Regions from separate parts of the Lentisalinibacter orientalis genome, predicted to be linked through region 1. Evidence: riboswitches for the same ligand, from Rfam matches in the RefSeq annotation. Region 1 holds a riboswitch; each other region holds the start of a gene.

Region 1 (5,365 bases):
CCCATCGAGGTGGGCCGTGCGTCCAGTTCTTCAGGCGGCAGATAAGTGGATCTGAAAGCCTCGGTGAGACCGTACATGAGGTAGACGCGGGTGCCCGGCAGCCGCTGCCGCAATTCTCCGAGCGTGGCCGTGGGCATGGCGCCGCCGGTGTTGGTGATGTAGCGCAGGCTCTGTACGGCCTCTTCCGGCCAGTCGAGTCGCGCGAGCTGGGTCCAGAGAGGCGGCACCCCCGCCAGGCCGGTCGCGCGGTGGCGGGCGGCGGCCTTCAGGACGTCGCGCGGCAGCAGGTAGTCCATGAGAACCACCGAGGCGCCCACCGAGAAGGCCGTGGTCATCTGGCTGAAGCCGGCATCGAAGGAGAAGGGTAGTACGGCGAGGATGACGTCGTCCGCCGTGTTCTCGAGGTATTCCGCCACGCTGAGCGCGCCCGCCACCATATTCCGGTGGGACAGCACCACGCCCTTGGGTTTGCCCGTGCTGCCGGAGGTATAGAGGATCGCTGCCATGTCGGTGTCGATGCGGCGCACAGGGGTGCCGGGTTCGGCGGCCGTCAGATGTTCCCATGCCAGGGTCTGGACGTGCGGCGGCGCTTTCAAGCCATCTGCACTGGCGTCCAGGACGACGAGATGCCGCAGGTCGGTGCACTCGCCGAGTACTTCTGTAACGCTGCGGGCCTGGGCCTCGGTCGTCACGAGCGCCGCGACGTTGCAGTCGCGCAGGATATGAGCTACCTGGGCGGGTTTGAGCGACGGGTTGATGGGAACGAACACACCGCCAGCGTGCAGGGTACCGAAGTAAGCCTGTACGGCTTCCAGGCGTTTGTTGAGGTACACGCCGACGCGCTCGCCGGGGCGGATGCCCAGGGCGCACAGACCAGCGGCCGTGCGCGTAACGCCGCTGGCCAGCTGGCGGTAACTGAGTTCATCGCGGCCCCGAACGAGGGCAGGCGCGTCTGGCGTCCGCTCGGCAGCGGAGAAGATAAGGTCGTGCAGAAGCATGGTGACTGATTGCCCTGGAGCAGGCCCATGGAACGATGCGAAAAGATTAGCAGAACGATCCGTATTGTACGTGACGCCCTCCGCAGAATCCGCTGTGCACCACGTCCTGCGGCTGCGGGCGTGAACCGCGCACTTGATCCGGAGTGCGGCTCAGCCGAGACTGACTCGCGCAAGGGATGGTTGGCATTTGAGCATGGCAGAAAAACTCGATTGCGTCGTCATTGGGGCAGGGGTCATCGGGTTGGGCGTTGCGCGGGCGCTGGCGATGCGCGGCCGCCAGGTCCTGGTGCTGGAGGCAGAGGAGGAGATCGCCGCGCACACCAGCAGCCGTAACTCCGAGGTGATCCACGCGGGTATCTATTATCCCCGCGGCTCGCTGAAGGCTGCCGCCTGCGTTGCCGGCAAACATGCCCTCTACGCCTATTGCGAGGAGCGGGGTATCCCCCACCACCGCCTCGGCAAGCTGATTGTTGCGACCGCCGATGACGAACTGGCGCTATTGGAGCGCTACCTGGCCAGTGCCCGGGGCAACGGTGTCCATGACCTGGAGATGCTGAGCGCGCAGGAAGTCCGGGCGCTGGAGCCCGCGGTGCGGGCGGTCGGGGGCCTGCTGTCGCCCTCCACGGGTATCGTGGACTCCCATGCCCTCATGCTTGCGTTGCGAGCCGATCTGGAGGCCTGCGACGGCCTGGTGGTGTGCCGCAGCCGCGTGACCCGCGTGGATCGTGGCGCCGCCGGCTTTACCGTGTACCTGGATGATGACGCCGGGTTCTCCGTCGAGTGCGAGAGTCTGGTCAATGCTGCGGGGCTCTGGGCGACCCGGGTCGCCGCCACCATCGGCGGCTTCCCGCGCGAGGCAATCCCGCGCCTGTACCTGGCCAAGGGTCACTACTTCACGCTGCAGGGGCGCTCGCCTTTCAGCCGGCTGGTCTATCCGGTGGCCGCGGGCGGCGGCCTCGGTATTCACGTGACGCTGGATCTGGGGGGGCAGGCGAAGTTCGGCCCCGATGTGGCCTGGATAGAGAGCGTCGATTACAGCTTCGACGAGAGCCGGCGAACCGCCTTTGCCGCCGCCATCCGGCGCTATTTCCCGGATCTGCGGGATGAGGCGCTGGCGCCCGGCTACACCGGCATCCGCCCGAAGCTGAGCGGGCCCGGAGAGGCCGCAGCAGATTTCCTGATCCAGGGACCGGGCGACCACGGGATCCCGGGTCTGGTGAACCTCTTCGGCATCGAATCGCCGGGGCTGACGGCGGTGTTCCCGCTGGCGGAGCGGGCGGCCGCTGCGCTCCTGGGCCCCGCCGTCAGTTGACGGACTTGACCGCTTCGCCGGAGAAGTCGCTCTCGATACCCGTTGAATTGAACGCCGTTGCCGAGAAGTAGTAGGTGTTCGGGCTCAGGTTGTCCACCACGTAGGTGGTCAGTCCCGGATTATCGATTGTGACCGAATTGCCGTAGTTTCCGGAACTCGTGCCGTAGTAGATCTTGTAGCCGGCGAGGTCGGTCAGCGCCGAACCGTCGGTGTTCTCTGCGGGCGGCGTCCAGGACAGCGTCACCGAGCCGGTGGCCACCTGGCTCACCGTCACCGAGAAGCTGAGCGAATCGGTGTCAGAGCCGTCGCTCGCGGTGATGCGGATGTTGCCGTAGGTGCCTTCGTCGCCAGACCGGGGTGTCCCGCTCAGGGCTCCGCTGGAGGTATTGAAATCAGCCCAGGACGGTTTGTTCTGGACCGTAAAGGTGATGGTGTCGCCGTCCGGGTCCGAGGCATTCGGCTGGAAAGAATAGGTCTCGTCCACCTTGACGGAGGAGGGCGGGTTGCCGCTGATCGTCGGCGGGTTGTTGGCCGAAGAGCCACCGCTTGGCGGGGGCGTCTGACCCGATCCGTCTGCGGGTGCGTCGGAGCCGCCGGACGAGCAGGCGGCCAGCCACATTGCCGCTGCGACGATGGCAGCGGTTCGCGAAATTGTCCCTTTCGCCTGAGTGCGTCTGTGCACGGTCTCGATCTCCACCTGAGTTCAGATCCAAAGCCGGTCCTGGCTGAGCTGAAGGGAGTCGGTGGAAACCGAGTCGGCCGGCGGGTATGCCCGGCCCGAGCAATTCGGTAACCCCGCTATCCTAGGCGTTCGCCCTTAGACCGGAAGCTTTGCGTCCCCGCCTTTCGGCGGGTTTGCCCTTTTCGGGTTCCCAGTCTCCCTGACATAACCCGATTCGGCAATCGGCATGCGACATAAGCGGGACCCCAGTTGCCGGAGTGTGACGAGGGTCACAGCTGACTTCTCGAACCCGGTCCGTTGCGCAAAGGGGGCACCTGTCCCAGCCGGGTGCGATTAAACCCCAGTCAACTTCTTGGCACAAGGGATGGGGTAAAAATTTTCTTATATAAATCAGCGCCTTGGTGTCGCTGATTGGCGACACCACAGCTAGAATCTACATTAAGTCACAATCGCAAGAATGGGCCGATGCTCGTCAAAGAGGAGGTTAGTGCCCGGTGGTGAATTGACTCACCAGAACCACTCTGACGAACAGCCTGGGGATGTTGCGCGGAGGGGCGTCATCGCGGTCCTGCGAGCCGGCGCGGGCGTTCTGCGCAGGCACGGCTTGCAACGGTGCCGATCCGGGCATAGTTTCGATGCACTGACACGGTAGTCGAGGGTGACGTGATGATGGATATCGGCGGAGTGCGGCATACATGGCTCGTCATCGGCTGCCTGCTGGTGGCGGCCTGCGGCGGAAGTTCCGGCTCGGATTCGGGCGCGCCGGACCCCGACCCGGATCCCGGCCTGCCCTCGGCGAGCATCGACGGCCCGACGGTACAGGAAGGGGATGCCGGCACGGTCGACGCCACCTTCACGATCACACTCTCGGAGAGCGCGCCCGGCGCCGCCTCCGTTCGTTATGAGACCGCGGGCGGCACTGCCACCGCCGGAGAGGATTACACCGCCGTGTCCGGCACGCTCGACATCGGCGCCGGGGCGACCAGCGCCACGGTGACCGTGCCGGTGCTCGGCGATAGCCTGGACGAGCCGGACGAGACGTTTACGCTGCAGTTGAGCGATGCGACCGGTGTGAGCCTGGCCAGCGCCACCGCCCAGGCGACCATCCTGGACGACGACGATCCGCCGGCGCTCGGCATCGCGGATGCTTCACTGGCCGAGGGTGACGCCGGCTCTGCGCCGATGGTTTTCACTGTCTCGCTGGACGCCGAATCCGGGCGCACCGTGACGGTGGACTATGCAACGGCGGACGGCTCCGCCGTTGCCGGTGAGGATTACACGGCCAGCTCCGGCTCGTTGAACTTCAGCCCGGGCACCACGGAACTCACGATCGAGGTGCCCGTGCTCGGCGACACCGCCGACGAGGGCGACGAGACCTTCACGGTGACGCTATCGAACCCGGGGAACGCGACGCTGGCGGACGCCGAGGCTACCGGTACGATCCAGGACGATGACGACGGCAGCGGCGGACCGGTCTCCGGCCTCAACCAGCGCCCCTCGAACACCACCTGCCTCGCCGGCGATGCACCCACCGAGGTCACCGGCATCGACACTGCCGTGGCGTTCCCCGATCTGCCGTCCGTGAGTCAGCCGATCGCACTCCGGCAGGTGCCGGGAGATGCCAGCCACTGGTACCTGGCGGAGAAGGGCGGGCGCATCGTGCGGTTCGAAAACCGGGCGGATGTGGATGCTTATACGACATTCGTGGACATCAGTGCGCGGGTGAATGCCGGACCCAGCGAGGCGGGCCTGCTAGGAATCGACTTCCACCCGGACTTCGCGACCAATGGCGAGGTGTACCTCTCGTACACGACCGGCAGCCTCACCTCCCGCATCTCCCGCTTCACCAGTCCGGATGGCGGCGTAACGCTGGACCCGGCCAGCGAGGAGATCCTGCTGACTCTCGATCAGCCCTACAGCAACCACAACGGCGGCAATATCCTCTTTGGACCTGACGGGTATCTTTACATCGGCTTCGGCGACGGCGGCAGCGCCGGTGACCCCCAGGACCTGGCACAGAACACCACCACCCTGCATGGCGCCATGCTGCGTATCGACGTGGACAACGGCAGTCCCTACGGCATTCCGTCCAACAATCCCTTTGCACCGAATGCCCTGTGTGCCGACGGCGATGGACTGGCCGACTGCCCCGAGATCTACGCCTGGGGGCTCAGGAATCCCTGGCGCTGGAGCTTCGACTCGGCCAACGGGGAGCTGTGGGTGGGCGACGTCGGCCAGAACTCGTGGGAGGAGGTGGACATCGTCGAGCTGGGCGGCAACTACGGCTGGCGCTGCCGGGAAGGGGCGCATGACTTCGACACTTCCGGTAACTGCCCGGCGGGGCTGATCGATCCCGTGATCGAGTATAGCCAC
Region 2 (5,365 bases), on a different contig from region 1:
GGGCGAATTCCAGCCGGTCCGCGTTGTCGGCCGCGCCGTTGTACCAGCGGGTGGCGCCGGCGACGTTGGTGAGCTGGATGCCGTCGTCGGTGTCGGCGTCGAGCCGGGTGCGGTAACGGATGATCAGACGCTCGTCGGGACCGATCATGGCCGCCGGGGTGAGCATGTCGAGAGTGAGCTCGCAGCGCGGGCTGTCCTGCCAGACCAGTTCGAAGTCCACGCCGGGCGTCAGCGGGCCCTTGCCCGGCACCGGCGTGACGCCGTCCGCGACGTACACCTGCGCGTCCAGGATCTCCGGCGGGATGTCGCACATGCCGCCCTGGGGCCCGTCCGGAAGGCGGTCCACCAGCGCCACGTCCCAGGCCTCGCCCAGTCCGGTGTTGTGCACGTCGATGGCGAACTCGCCCCACTGACCGAGATTCAGTGTCCGGCCGAGGGTCGCCGGACCGGTCTTCGTCACCACGATCTCGGGACCGGCGATGGTCAGCGGATCGGAGATGCCCCACTCGCCCGGCAGCGGCTCGTAGAAGACACCATCGATCAGCCGCCCGAAGTCCCACTTGGCGGTGTTCACGAACTGGGTGCCGATCGCGTTCGCCGGCGAGTCCTCCAGCACCACGGTCAGCTCGATCACGATCTGCTCGTTCGATGGGATGATCGGGAAGTTGTCGAAGGTGAGTACGCCGCCGTCGTTGTCGAACGTGTGCGCCACGGGCAACCCCGTGCTTTCCCAGTAGGCGGTGTGGCTCACGTAGGTGAGATCGACGCCGGTCGCGTTGAGGTCGTCGACCAGCGTGACGCCATGCAGGTCGTTCAGCGAACCGAACTCGTCGATGACCGTGCCGGTGCCGGCGTCGAACAGCACCGGCATCGTCAGCGTGTAGGTGAACGGAACGCCGATCGAAGCCGTCGCCGTGCCCGGCGGGTTGTCCTTCTCGATCTTCTCGACCGGGATCAGCAGATTCTGGCAGCCCTCCTGGATGGAGCTGGAGGAGCCGTTCACGAACCAGATGCGATGGCCGGCGACGCTGTTGCAGGCCATCTCGCCGGTATGCACGACGTTGTCGAAAACGATCAGCCAGCGCTCGTCCGTCTGGCCCGGCTGGGTCAGGAAGCTGAAGTTCGTATTCAGCGGATTGGACGCCGGGAAGTTCCGGATCGTGCAGTTGCGGTCGATCTGGATCTGCGAGGGCGCGACGTCTCCGGCAAAGCCGTCGATGGTGCCGTTCGGGAACTCCGAGCAGTCCACGGCCCACGAGGGCGCTGCGGCCAGCGCGAGTACGGCGAAGGCCAGCAGCCGGAGTGCCGTCCGGACGCTTGCCGATATGTTGGATGTTCTGCTGCTCGCCATGTGGTGCCTGTTTCACCGGCGGCGATCGCGTTGCCTGAGAGGCCTGGACCCTGGCGTAACCCCGGGCCCGGATTCGGGCGGTCCCGCTGTCATGGAGCCGTCGGGGCTCTGTAGACCGGAGACTTTGCGTCGCCACCTTTCGGTGGTTTTGCCTTTGTCGGAATCTGTTCTTTGTCGGTTACTCGTCGTTCGTTCAGGTGGTAGCCGGGAGGAAATCGATCGGGTAGATGATCGTCATCGCGGCGATGTCCTCCTTGGCGCCGAAATCGAAACCGCTCACCCTGGCCACGATCTGGTCGGCCAGGTCCGGAGCGCCCATGTCACTGGAGTGCAGGCGGCACATCGAAACGCTGCCGTCGGGCTCGATGGTGAGCTTCAGCACCAGCTGGCCGCGCAGCGTCGGGTCGCGCCGCAGCTCCCGGTTGTACAGGCGGTACAGCGCCGCCTTGTAGCGGTCGAACACGATCTGGATCTCTTCGTCCGTGCGCCCGGCCGACGGTCCGCCGGCCCGCGGCCGGTCCGCGGAACCGTCCCCGCCGATGGAAGTCGCCACCTGCGTGACGCGGACGCCCTCGATGCCCCGGCCGCCGGCACCACCGCCTACGTCCCGACTGACGCTCGCCAGATTGATGCCGCCGCTCGACCCCGGCGCGTCGGTCGTGACCATGGCCCGCGTCGGTCGGCCCACGGCCGACTCGCCGCGGTTGCCGACCCGCGCGCTCGCGCCGAGATCGGCCGACGGTCCGGAGCGCGCCCGCTGTGCGAAGCTCTCCCGGAAGGCCAGGATGCCTTTCGAGCGGACCTCCTGTTTCGGCGCCGACTGCTCGGCCACCTTCGCGGGCTCGGTAATCTCGGGCGTCTTCTCGGGCGGGGTTTCCTCCGCCACCTGCTCCTCGGGCTCGGGCGGCTCCTCGATCACCGGATCCGGCTCCGTCTCCACCGTGCGCGCCGGCGGCGGCGGCTCGGGCTGGATGAGTTTGGCCACCCGCTCGGGGACCTCGATCAGTTCCTCGTGCTCGGGGACGGGCAGGTCGATCATGCGCAGGACCAGCGCCACCAGCACGCTCGCTGCCACGGTGGCGGCCAGCGACTGGCGGAAGCGACGATCCTCTTCCACGCCCCGGGTCCAGGGCATGATCATGCGGCGGAACGGGAGCGGCGAGGGGTCGCGCTCCAGCACCCACTCGTTCAGCTTGCGCTCCTGCTCCTCGCGGAGGTCGTGCAGTTCGGCCTGCAGATACTCGAGCACGTCGTCGTGCTCCTCGAGCTCCCGCTCCAGCTGGTCGCGCCGCTGCTCTATGCCCGCCACACGGTCGCAGAACGCCGTGGCCTGCCTGCGGACCTCTGCCAGGTGCGTGTCGCGCGCCTCGGCCGGCAGCGTATCGCGCCAGAACAGGTCCGCTGCACCGAGGCGCCCCAGCTGCTCCAGCGAGCCGGTGACCGCATCGAGGAGTTCGTATTTCTCGCGCTCGCCGGCGAGGGACTGCAGTTCCCCGCTGGCGGCACGCAGCCGCTCCTCCAGATCGGCGAGCTTCTCCTGCTCGGCGTCGATCTGGTCCAGGAGCGCCTGTTCTTCCCAGGTTTTTTCGAGACTCACTGCATCACCCCGATGAGGCCGCGGCTAGGTGGCGGCTGTGTCGGCGGGTTTCTGTACGACGGCCAGCGACACCTGGCCGTAACCCTCGCCCGTGCACGTCGTCATGATCCGCTTGATCACGGTGAACGGGACCGATTTGTCGGCCAGGATCGTGACTTCCTGGCTCTTCGCGACGGAGCGCGTCTTCGGCCCCACCACGCGCTGACTGATCTCCTCCAGCCGCGCCGTGATGGCCTCGATGGTGGCCGTCTCCGACTCCAGGATCTCGCTGACCCGGATGACGGACCGACCCTGGACGAGGACCTCGTCGGGACTCACGAAGATCACGACCGTCTCCCGCGGTTTCTCCTCCACCATGGATTCCGGCAGCGTGACCTGCTTCGGCGCTTCCATGACCTCCACGGAACCGGAGTTCACCAGGAGAAAGAACACGAGGATGGTGAACACGTCCATCAGCGACGTGAGGTTCATCTTCGTCACTTTGGTCCGGTTGCGCGTCATGCGCTTCAGGCGTCGGGTGTTCCTCATCATGGCGCCTCTCCTACCGAGATTTCCGGGAACAGGGCCACCAGCTGAATCTCACCGCTCTCCGCGGCCTCCATGGGCCGGCTCCTGACCACGTCCATCACCTGGATCAGATAGTCATAGGGTATGAACGGCTCGAGCAGGACCGAGGCGGCGTTCTCGCTGCGGTACTGCTGCTTCAGGGAGACCACGTGCTCGGACAGTGTCTCGAAGTCGTACTCGTCCTCGACCTTCGGTATGGCGGCGATGACCGACTGCCCGTTGGTGAGTTCGAAACCGCTCTCGCGCACGATCACCTCCAGGCGGAAGTTTGGCTCCGTGGTGGCGGCGCCACCGGAAGAGGACGGGAGGTCGAGCTCCACGATGGTCAGCCGCGAGAAGACCGCCGTGATGAGCAGAAAAGGCACCAGGACCACCATGAGATTGAGGAAGGTGGTGACGTCCAGCTCTGGCGTCTCTTTGGTGCGTCGCCTGTAATGATGCCGTTTTCTGAACATGGCGCTTCCCTCCTCAGGCGGCGACCTCGTACTGACGCTTGGCCTTCTTGCTGATGACGTTCAGAGCCTTGACGGTCGCCATCTCCAGGCTGTCGACGATGTCGCCCGTCTTGCTCGTGAGCACCGCATGGGTGATCAGCAGCGGGATCGCCACCATCAGGCCGAACGCCGTCGTGTTCATGGCCACCGAGATGCTGGCGGACAGCAGGTCGGCCTTCTCGGCCGGATTTGCATTGGCCACGGCGGTGAACGCCTGGATGAGGCCCATGATGGTGCCGAGCAGGCCGAGCAGCGTCGCAATGCTGGAAGCCAGCGCCACATAGGCGGTGCGCTTCTCGAGCCGCGGCACGATCTCCATCATGTTCTCCTCCATGGCGATCTCGATATCCTCACGGCGGCGCACCGCGCCCTGCAGGGAGAGACCCATGTTCAGCACCTGGGCCACGGTGGACTCGTCTTTCGCCGTGACCTCGCGGGCCTTGTCGAAATCGCCTTTCGCGAGCAGCGGCTGCACCTCGTCCCACACGCGCTGGTTCTTCCGGGTGACCCGGTCCAGCGTGATGTAGCGTTCGATCGCGATCGCGGCACCCACCGCGAACACGATCAGTATCGGGTACATGAACGCTCCGCCCGAGGCGAAGAAACCTACGATCGAATAAAAAATGTCCATCACCTTTTCCTCATCTGACAGAACTTCGTAACAAACCCCAAGGGGACATGCCGGCACCTGCCGGCGTCTCGACCGCGAGCGTGGCCGCCGCCCTGCGCGCGAGTCATTCCGCCCTCTCCCCGCCGGAACGGATCCCGTAATAACGGAGCTCGCGCGCGAAGACCTCCGGGTCCACCGGGCGGGCACGCTCGTCGAGCGAGTCCGCCAGAGACGGATCGTCGCCGAGCTCGGAACTCTTCCAGGGCACGATCACGAGGGCCTTCGGCGCCTCCTCGTTCCCGAGGATCGACATGCCGGACATCGTCCGCGGGTTCTCCGGTGTCGTCCCGGCGGTATCCTCCGCCGCCGCAGTCATGGCCTCGGCCTCCTCGGAAGACTCCGGCGCCTCGTCCTCCGCACCGGCCTGCAGGCCGATGCCGAGCAGCGCGAGTGCGAGCCATGGTGCGAGCTTCGCGGGTGTCATGGCGTGGTCTCCCCGAGACGATTGCGGATGTCGGCGATCCATAGGGCGGCCTCCTCGTCTGCCGTCACCGTCTTCATGTAGGCCTCGTAATTGGCCAGCGCGCACTCGGGATCGGCGAGGTAGAGATCGCACAGGATCGCGAGGTTGCGGCGCGCGTAATGGAAGCCGGGGTAGATCTCCAGCGCGGTCTCGTAGCTCCGCCTGGCCTCGTCGAAGCGGCCGGTCTTGCGGTACACGATGCCGAGCTCGTTGTGCACGATCG
Region 3 (5,365 bases), on a different contig from region 1:
TGTTGTCGAAGTCACGCACGTCCTCGTCCGGGATGGAGACCGCCTTCACCACCCGCAGGAAGCGCGCGGGCCGATCGGCCGCGGTGGTCTGCGCGGGGTCAGCGAGCACGTCGATGCCGACGCCGGAGACGTCCTGCCCGGCGATGTCGTAGACGCTGCGGATGTGGATCACCGCCGCACCCTCCGCCGCGATGTCCGGATCCAGGGTGAAGGGCTCCGAGTCGTCGAAGATCACCGGCGGCGTGCCGGTGCCCGGTTCCGCGGCGACGATGTCCGTGTACATGAAGCCCTCTTCGGGCGCGACGACCGGCTGCTGGGTGTCCTCGCTGCGGTCGTAGATCCAGATGCCGTAGAGCGGCGGCGCCTCGACGAGGGCGGGGTCCGCCAGATTGTCGTCGGTGCACGGGACGATCCTGAGATCGACCGGATCCTGCAGACGGCACTGGCTCCAGCTCACCAGCAGGCGCTCGGTGCCGTCGCGCAGCGGGAACACGGAGTTGTAGCGTCCGCCCGGCGAAGGCACGTCGTCGTCGATCAGCACCTCGTTGATGGTGGCCGCGGTCTGCGCCGGACCGGACAGCACGCCGATGTTGTCCCGGTTCGGCTGGGTGTTCTCGATGTAGTTGGCGATGTCGATCTCGATGATGTCGCCGCCGCCCCCGGCGCCGTCGAAGGGGCGCAGCAGCGCCATGACGTTACCGTTCGGCAGCTCCCGGGGGCGCAGGAACTGCACGGGCTCGCCGCCGCTGCCGGTGTCGTGGCTGTTGGCGCCGTACAGCAGCTCGAGCGCGGCGCCGTCCGGGTTCATGCGGTACAGATGGATACCGTCGTTACCCGGCGCGTTGTCCCAACGGCTGAACACCACCTGCCCGTTCGAGAGCATGGCGGGATCGAGGTCGTGACTCTGATTGAAACTCACCTGGCGGATATCGGTGCCGTCTTCGTTCATGACGTGCAGCACCAGCGCCGGCACGTTGCGGTCCTCGTCCAGTGCCGCGAACTGGGGCTTGCCCTCGTCCAGCAGCACGGCACCGGACTGGCGCTGGCGCGTGGAGGAGAAGATGATGCGACCGTCCGGCAGATAGGCCGGCGCCAGGTCGTGACCGGACTCCGCGACGATGTCCGAGGCGATGATCCGCCGCAGCGTGTCGCCGGCGATGTCGTATTCCCAGACGTTCCAGGTCGGCTGGTCCTCCTCGTCGGCGCCTTCGATGAACTGCGCCCGCATCGCAAACAGCACCTTCGTGCCGTCGCGCGATACCTCCAGGTCGCGGATGTCACCGAGGCCTTCGGTGATCTCTCCGGTGACGTTGACGTCGGCGGTGCTGGGCGAGGCCCGGTCGCGCACGTAGAGATCGGCGCCGATGTCGAAGGTCACCGGCTCGCGCACGTCGAAGTCGGTCGGGTCGCCGTTGTCGTCGACCGGGACCGGCCGCTTCACGTAGGCGATGGGGAAGTCGAGCACGACGGGGTCGGGATCCTGCCCGCTGCCGAAGCCGATGCGGCCTTCGCCGCTGCCGCCGCCACCGCAGCCCGCGGCGGCCACCACCGAGCAGGCGACGGCAACGAGAGCCGCCCTTGCCGGCGCCCTCCGGGTAACTGTCTGCATCGTGCTGTTCATGGGACATCCTCTTTCCTGCAGCCGTCACGCGACGCACTCCTGCGATCACTGCGGGAATGCTGCAGGCGCCCTGCACCGCCGGTCTTCCGACGCGCGACTGGAAAGCTCGCGGCCGGCCGTGACCAATGGTGGACAGGGGCCTCACTGCATTCTGTTAACAAGATCACAAATCCATGGAGATCGTTGCGCGCGCGTCCTGGTAGTTGATGAGCGGCGGAGTATAGGGACGCCTCCGGGACGCGCGTAATGTGGAATTTCGCCGACAGCGAGACCGTGCCCGGGGCCTTGCATCGACTGGCTCAAGGTGACGGCTGCCGTGTCACACGGACGCGCGCTGTCGTAGTTCGGCGACAAGCCGAAACGCCCACCGAATCAGGGAGTTGCCTTGCGGGCGTCGGCAAAGTGTCGATTTCTGCCGACAAGCGGTTGACATATGCCGACCCGGCGCCACTGCCCGGATCACGCGCAACCTCTTGTTCTGTATTCGGAAAGGCTTTTCCAGCCATCCAAGTCGTGATCTGGCACGCGGCTTGCACTCCCCTTGCTCGCAACAGTAGCCGGCCGCGGGGGAGCACACGTGACGGGAGTCCCGGGAAACCACGGGACTTGTGAATGGAGTCACGGTGGCCCTGTCGGCGATCTGCGAGCATCGGACGCTTCGAATAGCGCGACGCGCACGCAGGGCTTCTGAAAAGGGCAAACCCGGCGAAAGGCGGGGACGCAAAGCCACCGGTCTACGGATTCACGTCCAGGACGGCGAAGCTGCCAGGAGCGACAGCTGACGATCAGCAGGGATGATCCCGCAGGGACGTCCTCCGCTCCCGACGGTCTTCGCCCCCTGGCAGGAAGGGAAGACGGAAACGTATGAGCAGGATCGTCATGAACGCACCCATGAACGTACAGAAGCAGTTCGCGCACGCGCTTCCGCGCCGCGCCCTCCTTGCCATCGCCTGCCTTGTGCTCGCGCTGGCTGCCACGGCCGAAGCGGGTCCGCGGGAACAGGCCAAGCGGCTGCACGACCGTCTCGCCGGCGTACCGCCCACCGAGCAGGTGCTGGCCGGCATGGAAGCCGACATTCTCGCCGGCAACCCCATTGCGGCGGCGGAGACGGCCATGGAGAACAGCGCCTTCTATAACGTGACGCTGAAGAACTTCGTGACGCCCTGGACCAACCGGGAGCAGACGGTCTTCGCGCCGCTGAACGACTACACCGCCACGGTCATCGGCATGATCCGCGACGACGTGCCGTTCAATACCGTGCTCTCCGCTGACATTCTCTACGTCGGCGACAGCGGTCTCGGGCTGCCCCCCTACTCCATGTCCGACAACGCTCATTACGAGGCCATGGAGCAACAGGGCATCGACCTGAAGACCGCGCTGGTACAGACCAGCCAGTCCGCGGTGACCGACCTGCCGGCCTCCGCCACCGCCGGCGTGGTCACCAGCCGCGCCGCCGCCGAGGCCTTCTTCATCGCCGGCACCAACCGGGCGATGTTCCGTTTCACGCTGATGAATCACATGTGCAACGACCTGGAGCAGGTGAAGGACGGCTCGCGCTCGCCGGACCGCATCCGCCAGGACGTCTCGCGCAGCCCGGGCGGCGACAGCCGCGTCTTCCTGAACAACTGCGTGGAGTGCCACGCGGGCATGGATCCGCTGGCGCAGGCTTATGCCTACTACAACTTCAACCCGGACACCGGCCGCATCGAGTACACCGAGGGCCAGGTGCATCCCAAGTACTTCAATAACGACGCCAACTTCCCGTTCGGCTTCCGCACCCCCGACGACCGCTGGGACAACTACTGGCGGCAGGGGCGTAACGCCGGGCTCGGCTGGGATCCGTCGCTGCCGGGCAGCGGCAACGGCGCCAAGTCACTGGGCCGGGAGTTCGGCGCGAGCGACGTCTTCGCCGAATGTCAGGTGAAGAAAGTGTTCGAAGCCGTGTGCTTCCGCCAGCCCCAGGACGCGTCCGACCGGGCTGCCCTGGACAGGATCACCGGCGTATTCCGCGCCGATCAGTACCGCATGAAGACGGTGTTCGCCGAGACCGCCGTGCACTGCATGGGCGAATGAGGAGTTCGGCAATCATGGATAGGAACAATATGATCTCTCTGCCTGCCCGCACTCATCTCGTCGTCGCCCTGATGGCGGCTGCCGCGCTGGCCGGCTGCTCCAGCGGCGCCGACGTCGAGGAGAATCCGGTAACGAGCGTCGCGCCGTCGCCGGACTACACGGGTCCGGCGCCCGCCACCGACGACGTGCAGTCGTTCAAGATCGAGGTGTGGGACAACGTACGGCCGGACAACCGCTGCGGCGCCTGCCACGGCACCGGCGGCCAGGCACCGACCTTCGCGCGCACCGACGACGTCAACCTGGCCTACGAGGAGGCGAACGCCATCGTCGACCTGACCTCCCCGGCCGACTCGCGCATGGTGACCAAGGTGGCCGGCGGTCATAACTGCTGGGAGTCCAGCGACGCGGTCTGCGGCGAGATCCTGACGACCTGGGTCACCAACTGGGCCGGCGACGCTGCCGGCGGCGGCAAAAACATCGACCTGGAAGCGCCGGTGGACAAGCAGCCGGGCGCCAGCAAGAGCTTCCCGGACGACGGTGGCGCCCTGTTCGGGCAGACCGTGCATCCGGTCCTCACCGAGTACTGCGCCGGTTGTCACACCGGCGCCGCGGCCACGTCCCAGTCGCCGTTCTTCGCCGAAGCGGACGTGGCGGCCGCCTACGATGCCGCGAAGTCGAAGATCAACCTGGACGACCCTGCGGCGTCGCGCTTCGTCGTGCGCCTGGCCAGCGAGTTCCACAACTGCTGGAGCGACTGCAGCGCCAACGCCGCAGAGATGCAGTCGGCCGTGGAGGCCTTCGCCAATCAGGTGACCCCCACCGAGGTGGATCCCGCTCTGGTCCTGAGCCGCGCGCTCGCGCTGACCGACGGCATCGTCGCCTCCGGCGGCAACCGCTACGAGCGCAACGTGATCGCGCTGTGGGAGTTCAAGACCGGTCAGGGCGATACCGCCTTCGACACCAGCGGCGTCGAACCGGCGCTGAATCTCACCATCAGCGGCGACTACAACTGGGTCGGCGGCTGGGGCATCGCGCTGCGCGAGGGCAAGGCCCAGGGCACGACCACGGCCAGCCGCAAGCTGCACGACCTGATCAAGGGCACCGGCGAGTACGCCATCGAGGCCTGGGTGGTACCCGCCAACGTGGTGCAGGAGGAGTCCCGGATCGTCAGTTATTCCGCCGGCACCACGGCGCGCAACTTCACGCTGGGCCAGACGCTGTACAGCTACGACTTCTTCAACCGCTCGGATGCCACCGACGGCAACGGCGACCCGGTGCTGACCACCTCCGCCGCCGACGAGGATCTGCAGGCGACCCTGCAGCACGTGGTGGCGAACTTCGACCCGGTGGAGGGCCGCAGCATCTACGTGAACGGCGTGCACACCGACGACATGGACCCGCTCGGCACGGGCGGCAGCATCGCCGACTGGGACGACACCTTCGCCTTCGTCCTCGGCAACGAGGTCTCCGGCGACCGGCAGTTCGCCGGCACGTTCCGCATGGTGGCCATCCACAACCGGACGCTGACGCCGGAGCAGATCGTGCAGAACTTCGACGTCGGCGTCGGCGAGAAATTCTTCCTGCTGTTCGGTGTGAGCCATCTGATCGACGTGCCGGAGGCCTATGTCCTGTTCGAAGTGGCGCAGTTCGACAGCTACTCCTATCTGTTCA
Region 4 (5,365 bases), on a different contig from region 1:
CCTGGCCGTCGCTCACGCTGATCACGATATTGCCGTAGGTGCCTCGGTCGCCGCTGGCCGGCGTGCCCGCGAGGCGGCCCGTCGACGTGTCGAAGGACGCCCAGGACGGCATGTTCGCGATATCGAAGACGAGTGCGTCGCCGTCGGCATCGCTGGCGCTCGGCGTGAACTCGTAGGCCGCCCCCTCGTCCACCGACGTGGCGGGGCTGCCGGAGATGACGGGCGCGCTGTTGCTCGCCACCGCACGCACCTCGATCGCGAACGGCCCCAGTGCGGCCTGCGCCTCTCCGTCCGTGACGGCAATGGTGATGTCCGCGTAGACACCGGCGTCGCCCGCTGCAGGCGTGCCGAAGAGCCGGCCGCTGGCGGTATCGAAACTGGCCCACGCCGGCATGTTCACGATATCGAAGCTGAGCGTATCGCCGTCCGCATCGCTGGCGCTCGGCGTGAAGCTGTAGGATGCGCCTTCGCTGACCGATGCGGGCGGGCTGCCGCCGATGGTCGGCGCGGTGTTGGTCACCAGTTGCCGCACCTCCACCGCGAACGGACCCAGCGTGGCGGTCGCCTCCCCGTCGCTGACGGTGATGGTGATGTCCGCATAAGAGCCCGCGTCGCCGGCGCCGGGCGTCCCGAATAGCTCGCCGGTGCCGGCGTCGAAACTCGCCCACGCGGGACGGTTGGCGATCTCGAAAATGAGGGCATCACCGTCCGGATCCGACACGGTCGGCGCGAAACTGTAGCGCTCGCCTTCCGTAACGACCGTCGGCGGGTCGCCACTGATCGTCGGCGGGCTGTTCGTCGACGGCGTGTCGCCGTCGTTCCGTGTGGTGCCGTTCACGGTATCCAGCTCGTCCTGGCTGCCGTCGGCCACGGCGATGATCGTGTTGTCGAGCAACTCCACCGACTCACGGGGCACGATGCCCTCGATCTGTTTCGGCGAGATGCCGGGGTCGAGGCCGGAGAGCACCGCCTCGAGATCGTCGAATTCCGGCGCGGGCATCACGGCCTTGGCCGCCGCCAGGCCGATCCGGACCTGCTCCAGCGCCGCGGCGCTCACGGGCACCTCCGTCGTGGTGGCGCCCGCGGCATTGGGCATCACCTGGCGGATGGAATCGTCCATCGGTCCCATGGCGTCGACGCCGTTGACCTGCAGGCGGTTGGCGATCGCCTCCAGCAACGTCTGCGTCGCGGCCACCGTCGCCACGGCAGCGATGCGCGCATCCGCCTTCGCGCCGCCGGCGCCGTCGAGCTTGCCGTCCGTGAGATCCGAGGCGATCGCGGCCACGACGGCGTCGCCGTCCACCTGGCGGCCCACGGCGATGAGCGAGTCCCGGGTGCGTCGGATAGTCTCGCCCAGCGTCTCGGAAGCCTTCACCATCTCCGCGATGGTGGCGGCGTCTATGGCCTGGGTCATGACCGGTTCTCCGGTCAGAGTGACGAGACCGCTGTTCAGCTTCGTCGTCACGCGGTTCAGCGCGATGGCGAGGTTCTCTTTCGTCAGACCGCCCGGCAGTTCGGCTGCGAGTTCCGCCGCGAGCGTGCTGAACGGGTTCAGGTTCGACACGGTCTTCTTGCCCGGCTCCAGCGCCACGCTCTTCAGCACGAAGTCCGGCACCAGGCCGGTGACCAGATCGGTGCCGCCCCGTGCGTCGATGGAAAGCGGATAGTGTTTGCCCTTAGTGCGCACGGTGATGTTGTAGCCCGCGCTGGCATCGCTGTTCATGCTGCCGAGATCGGTACCGTCGGCGGCAACGATGCGCACCGTCGCACCGACGATGGGCCCGTCACCCACGCTACCCGACAGTTCGTGATCACGCAGGATCTCGCCGGTGGCACCGCCGGGGTCGTTCGCGATCGGCTGCTCCGCCACTTCCTCTTCCATGAGACAGCCGCTCAGCGCGAGCGACATCACGGGAAGAATCAGCAGCCTGTTCAATATTGCTGGCGCGGAATATGGGCGCATAACGGCACTCCTGCCTGTGTCGGGCGGGCTCTCCGATCGGAAGACGCAGCTTCAGGCTGCGGGCTAATGTCGAATCGAAACGCTGCCGGGGGTCGGCGAACGGACGCTCTTGTTGTTGGGACGCCGGCATGAGGCCGGTGAGCGCCCTGTTCCTGTTGGCAACCCCGCTGTCTTAGGCTCTCGCCCGTAGACCGGTGGCTTTGCGTCCCGACCTTTCGATCGGTTTGCCATTTTCAACTAACTCGATTCTCTGTCGTCAGCAGACCTCGGTGTTCGAGACTGTCTGTTGAGGACGGACTCTAGCACCGATTATGTGGAGCGCAACATGTCTCAAATCGCCGACACGCAGATACCGAAAAGCACTGCGGCGGACCGCGATGAGTTATGTCGTGTGCGGTCGTGCGCGTGGGCTACGCAACGCGGCGGGACGTCGGAATTTGCCATAACCAGAAAAGAAAGGCCCCGCACGCTGGCGGGGCCTTTGCCTTGCGGAATCGCGCAGCGATCCTACTTCATGGTGATCTCGCGCATGAGGTAGGCACCGGTGATCTCACGCATCGCCGGATAATTCTGTACGAGTTGCTCGGAGCGCTTCTCCTGCTCCTCGCTCCACTTCGCCATGAACGCCTCATAGCGTTCCTTGGAAGGCGCGAGCGCCGCCGTATCGGCGAACTTGATCACGAGCAGCAGATTGAAATCCCCGCTCTCGGCAAGCTGGCTCGCGTAGATGGCATAGTCCTCGATGTGGCCGAGTTCCTTGGCGAGAGTGTTGGCTGCCACCCAGGTGTCCCGGATCCCTTCGAGGTAGGTATCCATCATGTTCGGCTTCACCTTGATCGCCGAGATCTGATAGACGGAGTCGCTGATGTCGTAGTCTTTCCAGGGCTCCAGCTCGGCCATCGCCGTCGAGGAAAAAGCGAGCACGATAGCCGCAACCGTTAGTCTCAATGTACGCATGATTCTCTCTCTTGATACTTCGTTGTTGTCGTTGTCGTCCGGTCCGCGACGGCAGGCCGGAGCGCCGAGAATAACACGGTTGGAAAAAACGGCGGCGGCGGAAGTGGCCGCCAGATGATCCGCTAGATGGTCCGCAGGCTGTCCCGCGTGCGCAGCCGTGCGTCGCGTCGCACCTGCGCCGAACGGTAGCGGCGTTTCTCGTCGTCGGTCTCCGGCAGGACGTCCGGCACCGCCGTGGGACGGCCGGTCTCGTCGAGACCCACGAAGGTCAGGTAGGCGGATACCACGTGTCGGACCTCGCCGCTGCGGCTGTTCTCGGCCACCACCCGCACGCCGATCTCCATCGAGGTATTCCAGGCGCGATTGACGGAGGCCTTCACCACCAGCGTCTCGCCGGTGCGTGCGGGAGAGAGGAAGTTGAGGCTGTCCACCGCGGCGGTGACGCAGGTATTGCCGCTGTGGCGCTCCGCCACGATGAGGGCCGTGCGGTCGCACAGGGCCATCACCAGGCCGCCGAACACGGTCTGCTCCGAATTCAGGTCGTTGGGAAAAATCTTGTAGACATTCTGCTCGACGGCGGAATGCGAGGGCGCTCGACCGGGTATGCTCATGGCCCCTCCTGCTTGGATCTGTCCAGTGCCAGCACGACGAGACGCCGCATTATCCGTTGTCCGACACCCTCGGGCGACCCCAGATCCAGCCGTTCCAGGTGATCCTCGTACCGGCGATAGCCGCCGGGGCGTAGCGCCGCGAGCGCCACACGCAGCCGATCCGGCAGCCGCGCGGTGGCGCCCTCGAGCCAGGTGAGCGCCCCGGCGAGATCCTGCTCGACGGTCGTCAGGTCGGTGCCATGGGGATACGGCGGGAAATGGGGCGCCACGTCCTGAGCGCCGAACACCGCTTCGAGTGCCTCCGGCGTATTGCGCCGCGCATCCGCGGAAACGGCGTGATCGGCCGGTACCTTGCCGGCCGCTCTGGCAGATTCCAGCAACTCGTCCTGAAACGCGGAATCCGCGATGTCCAGCATCCCCGCGACCACCTCCCGATCGGGTCGGCCGCGGGTCGCGGCGATCCCGTATTCGCTGACGAAGACGTCCCGGTAATGGCGCGGCACCGTCGCATGGGAGTAGGACCAGCGGATGTTCGACTGCGGCCTGCCGTCGTGCAGGCGGCGCGCGCGCAGCATGAGGACGGAGAGTCCGTCGGGCAGCGCCTGGGCCATGCTGACGAAGTCGAACTGCCCCCCTACGCCGCTCACCACCCGGCCGCCCTCGAGCCCGTCGGATACGGCGGCCCCCAGCAGGGTGGCCATCATGGTCTCGTTGACGAAGCGGGCGTCCCGGCGCTGGCGGCGCTTGCGTTCCTCGTCGCCGTACAGCGTGTTCACCCGGGAGATGCTGGTCATGTTCACGAGCCGGCGGCGTTCCTCCGGCAACCGCCGCAGTGCCTCGTAGAATGCCGATGAGCCGATGAAGAAACCGCCATGCAGGACGGTCTCGTCCCCGGCATCGGCCGGCCGCCGCAGAATGTCCCGCTCGAACAGCGAGAACAGGGCGTCGCTGATGAGTTCGCTGGAACCGTACAGCCCCTCGCGGAACGGTGCCGTCTCGATCGGCAGCACGGCGCGCCGGGGCGATGCGCTGCCGCCGGGCAGCCGCTCGAGCACGGCGCGGAAAAGCGCCGGCTGCTCGTTGCGCAGCGCCAGGCAATGAGCCACCGCATCGCTCAGCGAGCCGATGCCGAGCTGGATGGTGCCGCCGTCCGGCACGAGGCTCGCCACGTGCATCCCGGTGGCGTAATCGGCCGCCCCGACGGCCCGATTCGGCAGCCCGAACAGCGGGAACTCCCATTCCGGCGCATCCAGAACGAAGTCGAATACGTCCGCCGACACCTCCGCGTCGCCGGTCATGTACGGCAGCTGCCGGTTAACCTGCGCGACCATCGTCAGCTCACGGCCGGCCGCCTTCGCCTCGCGGAAGGCCGGCAGGAGATCCAGCGAGATCTCCGGATTGCAGCTCAGGCTGTAGCGGCCGGCGCTCTCCTCGCGCGCCGAAACCAGCTGCCCCACCACGTTCACGCCGAGGCGCATCAGCTCCGTGACGACCTGGCTGTAGTTTATGCTGGTGTATGACTGCTGTGCGGACGGGGTACCCAGATACGCCCCCGGCCGGAAGTAGAACTCCCGCACCTCGATGTTCGGCGGCAACGTGCCGGCGCGGATCGCCTGCGCATAGCGCAACGAGGGCCAGCCCGCGTACAGCCGCTCGACCAGCGGCGCCAGGAAACGCTGCTCCAGATCGCCGTGCGCCCGCGGGACCTCCAGCGTCAACGCGGTGAAGATCGTGAGCCGGATCGACGAATCCGACGCCGCTCGCTCGTACAGGGCGTTGGCGACGTGGACCGCCTTGCCCAACCCGACCGGCAGCCCCAGCACGATGTGGCGGC

What was found. Region 1 has a riboswitch for cyclic di-GMP ahead of ACJMK0_RS18945 (putative Ig domain-containing protein). Riboswitches for the same ligand answer to the same signal wherever they lie in the genome.
Region 2: it holds a riboswitch for cyclic di-GMP, as region 1 does, so the genes downstream of both, ACJMK0_RS14470 (hypothetical protein) here and ACJMK0_RS18945 (putative Ig domain-containing protein) in region 1, are expected to answer to the same signal.
Region 3: it holds a riboswitch for cyclic di-GMP, as region 1 does, so the genes downstream of both, ACJMK0_RS06655 (hypothetical protein) here and ACJMK0_RS18945 (putative Ig domain-containing protein) in region 1, are expected to answer to the same signal.
Region 4: it holds a riboswitch for cyclic di-GMP, as region 1 does, so the genes downstream of both, ACJMK0_RS15125 (putative Ig domain-containing protein) here and ACJMK0_RS18945 (putative Ig domain-containing protein) in region 1, are expected to answer to the same signal.

What each region holds. Positions count from the first base shown of each region.
Region 1 covers NZ_JAPDRJ010000007.1:38,972-44,336, reverse strand. The annotation lists gene ACJMK0_RS18955 (acyl-CoA ligase (AMP-forming), exosortase A system-associated) at 1-998, opposite strand, end outside; gene ACJMK0_RS18950 (NAD(P)/FAD-dependent oxidoreductase) at 1,192-2,310, shown strand; gene ACJMK0_RS18945 (putative Ig domain-containing protein) at 2,303-3,007, opposite strand; cyclic di-GMP riboswitch class I at 3,096-3,180, opposite strand; gene ACJMK0_RS18940 (PQQ-dependent sugar dehydrogenase) at 3,659-5,365, shown strand, end outside.
Region 2 covers NZ_JAPDRJ010000004.1:105,191-110,555, reverse strand. The annotation lists gene ACJMK0_RS14470 (hypothetical protein) at 1-1,351, opposite strand, end outside; cyclic di-GMP riboswitch class I at 1,425-1,514, opposite strand; gene ACJMK0_RS14465 (AgmX/PglI C-terminal domain-containing protein) at 1,545-2,948, opposite strand; gene ACJMK0_RS14460 (ExbD/TolR family protein) at 2,973-3,479, opposite strand; gene ACJMK0_RS14455 (ExbD/TolR family protein) at 3,476-3,970, opposite strand; gene ACJMK0_RS14450 (MotA/TolQ/ExbB proton channel family protein) at 3,984-4,640, opposite strand; gene ACJMK0_RS14445 (hypothetical protein) at 4,744-5,103, opposite strand; gene ACJMK0_RS14440 (tetratricopeptide repeat protein) at 5,100-5,365, opposite strand, start outside.
Region 3 covers NZ_JAPDRJ010000001.1:1,503,815-1,509,179, reverse strand. The annotation lists gene ACJMK0_RS06660 (HzsA-related protein) at 1-1,621, opposite strand, end outside; cyclic di-GMP riboswitch class I at 2,307-2,391, shown strand; gene ACJMK0_RS06655 (hypothetical protein) at 2,486-3,694, shown strand; gene ACJMK0_RS06650 (LamG domain-containing protein) at 3,709-5,365, shown strand, end outside.
Region 4 covers NZ_JAPDRJ010000004.1:252,720-258,084, reverse strand. The annotation lists gene ACJMK0_RS15125 (putative Ig domain-containing protein) at 1-1,963, opposite strand, end outside; cyclic di-GMP riboswitch class I at 2,118-2,202, opposite strand; gene ACJMK0_RS15120 (hypothetical protein) at 2,471-2,920, opposite strand; gene ACJMK0_RS15115 (acyl-CoA thioesterase) at 3,043-3,531, opposite strand; gene ACJMK0_RS15110 (acetyl-CoA hydrolase/transferase C-terminal domain-containing protein) at 3,528-5,365, opposite strand, start outside.